3 regions of the Mesorhizobium sp. BR1-1-3 genome follow, and region 3 is predicted to be linked to each of the others. Evidence: predicted binding sites of a transcription regulator. Region 3 holds the regulator's gene; each other region holds the start of a gene.

Region 1 (3,486 bases), on a different contig from region 3:
GCACCATACCGATGTCGAATGCGCCACAGGCCATGAACGGCAATGCTGCGCTGGAAACATCCTGATGCGTCGTGCGCTCCAGAATCTCCCGCGCATTCGGCCCCGTGAGCAGGAAGCCGCTCATCGTGTCGGAGAGGTCGGCGATGGTGACGCCCTCCGCCGCATGGCTCTCGAACCAGCGCATGTGGAATTCCCGGAGATAGTAGGAGCCCATCAGCCAATAAGAGCCGCCGCCCCAGTTGAAGACGGTGAGGTCGCCCTTCAGCCGTCCGTCATGGCCGAGCATCGGCGCCAGGCCGGCCCGCCCCGGCTTCGGCAATCGGCAGGCGAGCAGCCGGTCGAGCCACGCCTCCGCACCCAGCCCCGACACCGCATAGCGCGCATAGGCCGAGATATCGACGAGGCCGGCGGCGCGCCGCACCTGCAGCGCCTCCTCGCCGACGATGTCGAAGGCGTTGGAGCGCCGCAGCGTCGTGCTCTCGGCAAATCCCATCGGCGCGAAATAGGCCGGGATTTCCAGCCCCCAGGAAGCCGTCCATTCGCATCCCGCCGCGCTCATGCCGTCATAGGCGCCGGGGCGTTTCAGCGGCCGGCCGGCGGGCAGCCGTTCATTGGGAAAGGTCATGACGAACCGGCGCGAATAGAACTGGCGCGTCGTCTGCCTGAGATATTCGCGGTTGGCGGCGAAGGCACCGTAGCGAGCGATATCCATGCCGAAGATGTCGGCCTGCGGTTCGCCGAAAATCATCCATTCGGCCAGCGACTTGCCGACGCCGCCGCCCTGGCTGAAACCGGCCATGACGCCGCAGGCAACCCAGTAGTTCTTCAGACCACGCACCGGCCCGACAATCGGATTGCCGTCCGGCGTGAAGGTGAAGGCGCCGTTGACCCATTTGCGGATACCGGCCGTCGCCAGGCAAGGGAAGCGCTCATGCGCCTTGGCGAGTTCCGGGCTGATGCGGTCGATGTCTTCCGGGATCAGCTCTATGCCGTAATCCCACGGCGCTCCGTCCATGTTCCAGTGCTTTGGGTTCTGCTCATAGACGCCAAGCAGCACACCCTTGCGCTCCTGCCGCAGGTATGAAAAGCCGTCGAGATCGACGGCGATGCCGATTTCCCTGTCAAGTGCTGCGATCTCCGGAATGTCATCGGTGATGAAATAGTGGTGCTCCATCGGCGTCACCGGCAGGTCGACGCCGGCCATGCGGCCGAGCTGCTTCGCCCACAGCCCGCCGGCATTGACGACATGCTCGGCGATGAGGGTGCCCTGCTCGGTGATGACGTCCCAGCGCCCGTCGGCACGTGCTTTCAGCTCGACGACCCGGTTGCGCAAGATGATGTCGGCGCCGCGCTTCTTCGCAGCACCCGCATAGGCATGCGTGGTACCGTACGGGTCGAGATGGCCTTCGTTGGAATCATGCAGGCCGCCAAGAACACCGTTGACGTCGACGATCGGGCAGATCGCCTTGATCTCGTCGGGCGTGACCAGGCGCGCGGTCTCGATGCCGACCGACTGGAACACGGCCCAGGCTGATTTCAACCACTCCCAGCGCGCGGGATCGCTGGCGATGTTGACGCCGCCCGTCATGTGCAGGCCGATATCCCAGCCGGATTCGGCCTCGATCTCCCGGTAGAGATTGATGGTGTAGTCCTGCAGCGCCGCCACGTTGGGATCGGCGTTGAGCGCATGGAAGCCTGCCGCCGCGTGCCAGGTCGAACCGGCCGTCAGTTCTGCGCGCTCGATCAGCGCCACATCGCTCCAGCCGAACCGCGTCAGGTGATAGAGCACCGAGGCTCCGACCACGCCACCTCCGATGACGACTGCGCGGTAGTGCGACTTCAAGGCTTCCCCTCCACGGTTGGTCCGAAGACTGGAGCATATATCTACTAGACATAAGTGTCCAGCGCCGGCGCGCGCATCGTTTTTCGTCGACCGCCAGCATGCACTGCGCGCTGTCACGCAAGCATCATGTTCGCGCCGTAGACCGCATTTCGGGGAGGCTTGCGCAGCATCATCGATGTCGCACCTCTTTCAGTTTTTCGTCCCGCGGCCGCTCCGGCACATCCGTCACAAAGAGGATTATCCATGAAGCACCTGTATCGACCCGCGTCGCTTGGCGTCGCGCTGGCCTTGTTCACCGCCTTGGCGCCGGCGCTCGCCGACAGCACCGCGACCGTCGGCGGCCTCGTCAACAAGGGGCTGGTCGGCGTCGGCCGCATCCCGGCCGCTCAGCGCGACAAGTTCGGCGAGACCTTCGGCTCGGGTTCCGGCATGGCGATCGACGCATCAGGCTGGACGCATGACACCGCCGGCTACAGGGGTTCGCTCTGGCTGTTGCCGGACCGTGGCTACAATGTCGTCGGCACCACCGACTACCGGCCGCGCCTCAACACGATCGCCATCGAATTTGCTCCGGTCGCACCGGGCGCGGCACCTGCTGCCGGCCAGGAGCAGACGGGCGTCAAGGCAACGCTCGCCGACACCATGCTTCTCACCGACAACAAGGGGGCTGATGCCACAGGCCTCGACCCACTCAACGGCGTGCGCGCGGCAAGCGGCGACATGCCGATCCTGCCGCAAGCCGACAATGGCAAGCTGGCGCTCGACAACGAGGCGATCGTGCGGCTGCCCGATGGTTCGATGTTCATCTCCGACGAATACGGCCCGAACATCTATCGGTTTTCCGCCGACGGGCATCTGCTGTCGGCAACCCAGCCACCGGCCGCCTTCGTGCCGATGCGCCACGGCACGCCGAACTTCGCCTCGGACAATCCGGGACCCGGTGCCGCCGAGCCCGATCCGAAGGACCCCGAGACCGGCCGCCAGAACAACCAGGGCCTGGAGGGAATGGCGATGACGCCGGACGGCAAGTTCCTGATCGCGGTGCTGCAATCGGCGCCCCGGCAGGATGGCGGCGATTCGCCCGCGACGCGCCAGAACACGCGTGCGCTGGTCTATGACGCGTCCGACCTCGCCCACCTCAAACTGGCGCATGAGTATGTCGTGCCGTTGCCGGTGTTCAAGGATGCCAAGGGCAAGACCAAGATCGCCGCGCAGAGCGAGATCGTGGCGCTCTCCGACAAGACCTTCCTGATGCTGGCGCGCGACAGCGGCAACGGCCAGGGGCTGAAGGGCGACACCTCGCTGGTGCGCCAGATCTTCGTCGTCGACGTCTCGGCCGCGACCGACATCGCCGGCGGCGCCTTCGATGCCGCCGACAAGCCGCTGGCGCCCAAGGGCGTGCTCGACCCGTCGGTGATGCCGGCCAAGCTGACGCCGTTCATCGACATCAACGACAAGGGCGAACTCGGCCGCTTCGGCCTGCACAATGGCGCGCCGAACGACAAGAACAACCTGTCGGAGAAGTGGGAGGCGATGTCGGTGGTCAGCGTTCTCGATCCGAAGCTGCCCGACGACTACTTCCTGTTCGTCGCCAACGACAACGACTTCCTCGCCCAGGACGGTTTTCAGGTCGGCGCACCCTA
Region 2 (3,486 bases), on a different contig from region 3:
GTCGGTGTAGATGCGCGCGGTGACCGGATGGTAGTTGCCGGTGCCGAGGTGCACGTAGTTGCGCAGCTTGCCGTCCTCGCGCCGCACCACCAGCGACATTTTGGCATGCGTCTTCAGTTCGAGAAAGCCGAACACCACCTGCACGCCGGCCCGCTCCAGGTCGCGCGCCCAGCGGATGTTGGCTTCCTCGTCGAAACGCGCCTTGAGCTCGACCAGTGCGGTGACCGACTTGCCGGCCTCGGCCGCGTCGACCAGCGCGCGCACGATCGGGCTGTCGTTGGAGGTGCGGTAAAGCGTCTGCTTGATCGCCACCACTTCCGGATCGGCCATTGCCTGGCGCAGGAACTGCACCACCACATCGAAGGATTCGTAAGGGTGATGGACGACGATGTCCTTCTCGCGGATGGCGGCGAAACAATCGCCGCCATGTTCGCGGATGCGCTCGGGAAAACGCGGATTGTAGGGCGTGAATTTCAGGTCGTCGCGGGGAACGGCGACGATCTCGGAAATCTGGCTGAGCGCCAATGGACCGGTCAAGACGCTGATGCGGCTCGACGACACGCCAAGCTCGCCGGCGACGAAATCGCGCAATTCGCCAGGCATCAGCCTGTCGAATTCGATGCGGATCACCGATCCGCGCCGACGCCGCTTCAGCGCCGTTTCGAACAGGCGCACGAGGTCCTCGGACTCCTCCTCGACCTCGATATCGCTGTCACGGATGATGCGGAACGTGCCGGAGCCCTTGACCTCGTAGCCGGGGAAGAGCTTGCCGATATAGAGGCCGACAGCCTCTTCCAGCGGGATGAAGCGGACATGATGCTTGCGGTCCGGCAGACGGATGAAGCGCTTCAGCGCCACCGGCAGGCGCAGCAGCGCGCTCATCTCCTCGCCGTTCTTGCGATGGCGCAATTGCAGCGCCATCGAGAAGCCGAGATTGGGGATGAACGGGAACGGATGCGCCGGGTCGATCGACAGCGGGGTCAGCACCGGGAAAACCTGTTCCTGGAAATGGTCTTCCAGCCAGATTTTCTCGTCCTTGGTCAGCGCATCGCGGGTGATGCTCTCGATGCCTTCCTTGTTGAGCAGCACGGTGAGCGCCGAAAGGCTCTTCTGCTGGTCTTCCTGCAGCCGCTCGACCTCACGCAGCAGCTGTTCGAGCTGCTGTTCGGGGGTGCGGCCGTCCGGGCTCTTCAGCGTGATGCCCTCGCGCACCTGGCCGGCAAGACCGGCAACACGGACCATGAAGAACTCGTCGAGATTGGCGGCCGAAATCGACAGGAAGCGGACGCGCTCCAGCAGCGGGTGATTGAGGTTCAGCGATTCCTCGAGAACGCGCCGGTTGAACTGCAGCCAGGAAAACTCGCGGTTGACAAACCGGTCCGGGTTGCCGCCTTCCGGGCGAGCCACCTCGACATCCACGAATTCGTTCTGCACCGGCTTCAGTTCGTTCATGATTCCCGCTCTTCCACACCCGCTCAAGCCGGCTAGCCAGTCACTCTAGCGACCCATGGTCCCTCCCGGAAACCGAAATCGGTTTTCGGGCCATGGGTTAACCGGCTTAACTTATCCTCTGACAGGCTTTTGCGACAGTTTGATTTCATCGAACTTGCAAAGAGGCCTGATATGATCCAGATGCAGACGAGACTGCGTTAAGGAGACGACGATGGCAGGCGGTTCCATTCCCCATTTTCAGAACGATGCGGGCTATCCGGCAATCGACATCGGCGTGAAGGAATTCATGTGCACGGGCGCCAATCCGCCTTTCGACCACCCGCATGTGTTTCTGGACATGGGCGACGACAATGAAAAAGTCTGTCCCTATTGCTCGACGCTCTACCGCTATTCGCCGAAGCTGAAGGCGACGGAAACGCTGCCGGCCGGATGCATCTACATCGAACAGGCCGCCTGAGACTTTCGCGACCAGCCCGATGAACGACACGCGTTCCCGGCAAATTGTCGTCGCCGGGGCCGGTGTCGCCGGATTGACCGCAGCCCTTGCATTCGCCTCGCGCGGCTACGCGGTTCGGGTGTTCGAACAGGCGCAGCGCCTGGAAGCTGCCGGCGCCGGCATCCAGCTCTCTCCAAACGCGACGCGCATCCTTCGCCAGCTTGGCGTGCTCGACCGGCTGCTGCCGGCAGCGGTGCGGCCGCAAGCCGTGGTGTTGAAGAAGGCCGCGACCTTGCGCGAACTGGCGCGCGTGCCGCTGGGGCAAGCCGCCGAAACCCGCTGGCAAGCACCCTATCTCGTCGCGCACAGGGCCGATCTGCAGAGCGCATTGACCGCGCGCCTTGCCGAGGTGCCGGATATCCATCTCACCACCGGCGCGCGCATCGGCGACGTTGCCTCCGGCCCGCATGGCATCACGGCGACGGCCGAGATCGACGGCAAGACCATCGAGGCGGAGGGCTTCCTGCTGGTCGGGGCCGATGGCGTCTGGTCGTCGGTGCGCGCACTTGTCGACTCGGCCAAGGGGTCGGCTTCGCCAAGAAACCATTTCTCCGGCGAACTGGCCTGGCGCGCGACCATCGCAGCTGATAGCGCCGCGGGGCAGAGCTTTGCCGCCATCGGCGCCAGGGACTGCGTCACCACCTTCCTGCATCCCGGCTTCCATATGGTGGCCTATCCCGTCAGCAAGGGTGCGGCCTTCAATCTCGCGGCCTTCACCAGGGGCGACCGCATTGCCGAAGGCTGGTCCGGCAACGCCGACGCCGGGATCCTGACCCGAGCTCTTGCCGGCACCGCGGCAGAACTTGCCCGTCTGGTCGAGCAGGCCGGCCCGTGGACCGCGTGGCCGATCCACACTGTCGACCCGCAACAGCCCTGGACAACACCGAACGGCATGGCGCTGATCGGCGACGCCGCGCATGCGATGACCCCATTCGCGGCGCAAGGTGCGGCCATGGCGATCGAGGATGCAGCGACGCTTGCCGACGCCGTCTACGCCTCCCCCGCGACCCCGCTGGCCGCGCTTGCGATTTGGGAACAGTCACGGCGGCCGCGTGTCGCGCAGGTCGCCCGACGCGGCGCTGTCAACCGGCTGGCCTGGCATGCCGCAGGGCCGGTGGCGATTGCGCGCAACGTGTTCCTGAAAATGCGCTCGTCGGAAAAACTCGCGGCGGATTTGGACTGGCTCTATGGCTGGCGGGCACCGGAGGCTGACGAAAGCTGAAACCTGCGAAAGGTTGGCGGGACAGAGGGGGGTGTGAAGGAACACGACACTCGCCAATTCGCGGAATGCCCACGCTAGTTATACAGCCGCATCGATAGCCCGAGCGATACAGGCAGCGGGTTCCACCAGCCGGTGCGCAAGCCTGCGGTGCGCAGGGCGGCCGCCGTCCAGGTGTTGCAGCCGATCAGTGCGTTGAAATGGCCGTTGGCTTCGTAGAAGCCGTCGAACCTGGAATAGGCCGCGTCCGGAACGAGGATCGGGCCTTCCGGTCCGCGCTGGAAACTCGCATCGATGAAATCGAGCAACGCCGCGAACC
Region 3 (3,486 bases):
GTTCCCAAAGTCGATCTACGAGAACGTCGCCTATGGGCCGCGCATCCACGGATTGGCCAAGCGCAAGGCCGACATGGATCAGATCGTCGAGTCCAGCCTGAAGAAGGCGGCGATCTGGAACGAGGTCAAGGACCGTTTGCAGGAACCTGGCACGGGTCTTTCCGGTGGCCAGCAGCAGCGCCTGTGCATTGCACGCGCCATCGCCGTGTCACCCGAGGTGATCCTGATGGACGAACCGTGTTCGGCGCTCGACCCGATCGCCACCGCTCGCGTCGAGGAACTGATCGACGAACTGCGTCAGAACTATACGATCGTCATCGTCACCCATTCGATGCAGCAGGCAGCGCGCGTGTCGCAGCGCACCGCGATGTTCCATCTTGGCTATCTGGTCGAGGAGGGCGCCACCGACAAGATGTTCACCACCCCCGACGACAAACGCACCCAGGACTACATCACCGGCCGGTTCGGCTGATCTCAGGCATATGAGGGACGAAGATCATGGGTGAACATACCGTCGCATCTTTCGATGAGGATCTGGAGCAGATCAGCCAGCTGATCCGCGACATGGGCGATCTCGCCCGCTCGATGGTCGGTGGCTCGACCAGGGCTTTGCTCAATTCGGACAATGCGCTGGCGCAGCGGGTGGTTTCCGATGACGCCATCATGGATGCACGCCAGCGCGAGCTGGACGATCGTGCCATCACGCTGATCGCCAAGCGCCAGCCGATGGCCAACGATCTGCGTGCGGTGGTCGGTTCGATCCGCATGGCCGGCGACCTCGAGCGCATCGGTGACCTTGCCAAGAACATCGCCAAGCGCGTCGGCACTGTCGGGCTGAGCGTCACGCCGCACGACCTTTCGCATTCGATCGACGCGATGGCGCAGCTGGTGCTGATCCAGGTGCAGGGGGTCGTCGACGAGTATGCCGCCGCTGACGCGGCAGCGCTTGCCACGCTCAGAAACAATGATGAACGCATCGACGTCAAATACACATCGGTGTTCCGCGAACTGCTGACCTACATGATGGAAGATCCGCGCAACATCACGGCGTGCACGCACCTGTTGTTTTGCGCCAAGAACCTCGAGCGGATCGGCGACCACGTGACCAACATCGCCGAAAATGCCTATTATGTTTTGACCGGCACGCAGTTGCCAGCCAACCGTCCGAAGCAGGACGAGACGGCAATGTCCGCGCCAGCGGCATGACAGGGGTGACCAGCCGATGATCGCGCCACGCATCATGGTGGTGGAGGATGAGGAGCCGCTAGGCGTGCTGCTCCGCTACAATCTCGAATCCGAAGGTTACCAGGTCGAGGTGGTGACGCGCGGCGACGAGGCCGAAATCCGGCTGCAGGAGAACGTTCCAGACCTTCTGGTGCTCGACTGGATGGTGCCTGCGGTTTCCGGTATCGAACTCTGCCGCCGGCTAAGGATGCGTCCCGAGACCGAGCGGCTGCCGATCATCATGCTGACCGCGCGAGGCGAGGAAAGCGACCGCGTGCGCGGCCTCTCGACCGGTGCCGACGACTATCTGGTCAAGCCTTTCTCGACGCCGGAGTTCATGGCCAGGGTCAAGGCGCTGCTGCGCCGGGCCAAGCCGGAAGTGCTGTCCAGCGTGCTCAAGGTCGGCGATATCGTGCTCGATCGCGAATCGCACCGTGTCTATCGCAAGAAGAGCGAGATCCGGCTCGGGCCGACGGAATTCCGCCTGCTTGAATTCATGATGCGCCATCCAGGCCGCGTGTTCTCGCGCAGCCAACTGCTCGACAATGTCTGGGGCGAGACGATCTACATCGACGAACGCACGGTCGATGTGCATGTCGGACGGCTGCGCAAGGCGGTCAACAACGGCCGCATGCCCGATGTCATTCGCACCATCCGTGGGGCGGGTTACGCCATTCGCGAGGACTGAACTCCCTCGTTTGAACTCACGCCACGTTCTTGCCGCCGAAACCGGATCTCGCCTGCACGCCCGGCGCAAAAATCTCCTGATCGACGAAGATCAGCGCCCGCATGGCGCAGCCTTCGCGGATCAGCGGCAGTTCGTTCGGCTCGGTGTCGAAGGAAATCGACTTGGAATGCTGGCCGCCGGCGGTCTGGGCAATCGCTTGCCGCAATGCCGGCTCGATCAGGTCGAAGGCGGCGGCGCTGACGCCGACCATGGCGACCGGCGCCGGATCGATCAGCGCAAACAGGCTGCCGAGGCCGTAGCCGAGCGCTTCGCCGGCCTTGCGATAGGCTTCCCGTTCGGGCCCGTCCTTTTCGCGGGCGGCAGCAGCCAGGGCGCGCATGTCGGCGTCGCTGACATCGGCGACGGGCTCTGCATCCTCGCCCATCTGCCGCGCGTTGCGCCAGATGGCATAATTGCCGGCATAGGCTTCGACGCAGCCGCGCCGTCCGCAGCGACACAGCGCGCCGTTCGGCCGATGGATCATGTGGCCGAATTCGCCGCCCGAGGAATGGGTGCCGGTGAACAATTCGCCCTTCAGCACCAGCCCCATGCCGATGCCGTGCGACAGGAGGATGGCGATGAAATCGTCGCGGTAACGATCGGGGTCGCGCCAGCGCAGCGCCACCGCCATCATGTTGCAGTCGTTCTCCATAATGGCGGGGATGCCGAACTCCTCTTCGAATATGTCGGCGAAGGCGATGTCGGTGTGCGGCGTGATCGGCGACCACAGCATGGCGCGGGCACGGGTGTCGGTGATGCCCTGGACGGCCAGCGCGATACGAGCGATGCTGCGCACGTCCAGGTCGGGATCTTCCAGGCGGCGCCGCACGATTGCCGTGCACTCACCGATCAGCGAGTCGCGCGACATCGTCAGCGTGTCGAGCCGGCGCTGTTCCTCGGATATTACCTGGCCGGCATAGTCGATGACGGCGACCGAGAGGAAGTTCAGCGACAGCACCACGGTCATTACCGCGGCCGCTTCCGGATTGAGGCTGAGGCCGACCTGCGGACGGCCGCGTTTGAGCGAGCCGGCCTCGCTCGGCTTGCTTTCGGTCAGGATGCCTTCGACGATCAGGTCGGATGAGATCGCCGAGATCGTCGAATGGCTGAGGCTTGTGGTTGCGGCGATCTCGGTGCGCGACGGCTGTCCGGCGCGGCGCACCGCCGCGATCACCATCGCGCGGTTGCGGCGGCGCAAATCGTCGTGGCGGATTCCGACCGACATGCTCTTTCATATCCTCCCGGTCGCCGCGGTTCTTCCTGCCCTGGAACGCTGTCGGTGACGCGGTCAAATACTGGCAGAAGCCGCGCGCCGTGTCATTTATTTATTCCGAGACCCGAAAAAAATTCGAAACGACATCAAAATCCATCAGAATCGATGTTGACAGCGTTCGGGCGTTGGCCCAGTATTTTTTCGAGGCTCGAAAAAATAGGGCCTCTGTGCCGGCCCTCGGGCCAGTTTGGTCGCGCCATACGCGGCGCAGGGAGGATAATATGAAAAGATTCACAGCCGCCATCCTGGCGGGTGCCGCCAT

The links. The regulator PhoB, encoded in region 3, activates phosphate uptake and scavenging genes when phosphate is short. The targets are predictions, from matches to a motif close to TGTCATNNANCTGTCAT.
Region 1: the regulator PhoB is predicted to act here: its motif matches at 1,955-1,971, upstream of LB559_RS21100 (esterase-like activity of phytase family protein).
Region 2: the regulator PhoB is predicted to act here: its motif matches at 1,584-1,600, upstream of LB559_RS03635 (RNA degradosome polyphosphate kinase).

What each region holds. Positions count from the first base shown of each region.
Region 1 is NZ_JAIUIC010000009.1:218,049-221,534, forward strand. It holds gene LB559_RS21095 (FAD-dependent oxidoreductase) at 1-1,843, opposite strand, end outside; gene LB559_RS21100 (esterase-like activity of phytase family protein) at 2,087-3,486, shown strand, end outside.
Region 2 is NZ_JAIUIC010000001.1:723,128-726,613, forward strand. It holds gene LB559_RS03635 (RNA degradosome polyphosphate kinase) at 1-1,452, opposite strand, end outside; gene LB559_RS03640 (zinc-finger domain-containing protein) at 1,664-1,909, shown strand; gene LB559_RS03645 (FAD-dependent monooxygenase) at 1,929-3,170, shown strand; gene LB559_RS03650 (TIGR02117 family protein) at 3,245-3,486, opposite strand, start outside.
Region 3 is NZ_JAIUIC010000006.1:238,662-242,147, reverse strand. It holds gene pstB (phosphate ABC transporter ATP-binding protein PstB) at 1-472, shown strand, start outside; gene phoU (phosphate signaling complex protein PhoU) at 499-1,206, shown strand; gene phoB (phosphate regulon transcriptional regulator PhoB) at 1,223-1,912, shown strand; gene LB559_RS15985 (ROK family protein) at 1,929-3,176, opposite strand; gene xylF (D-xylose ABC transporter substrate-binding protein) at 3,446-3,486, shown strand, end outside.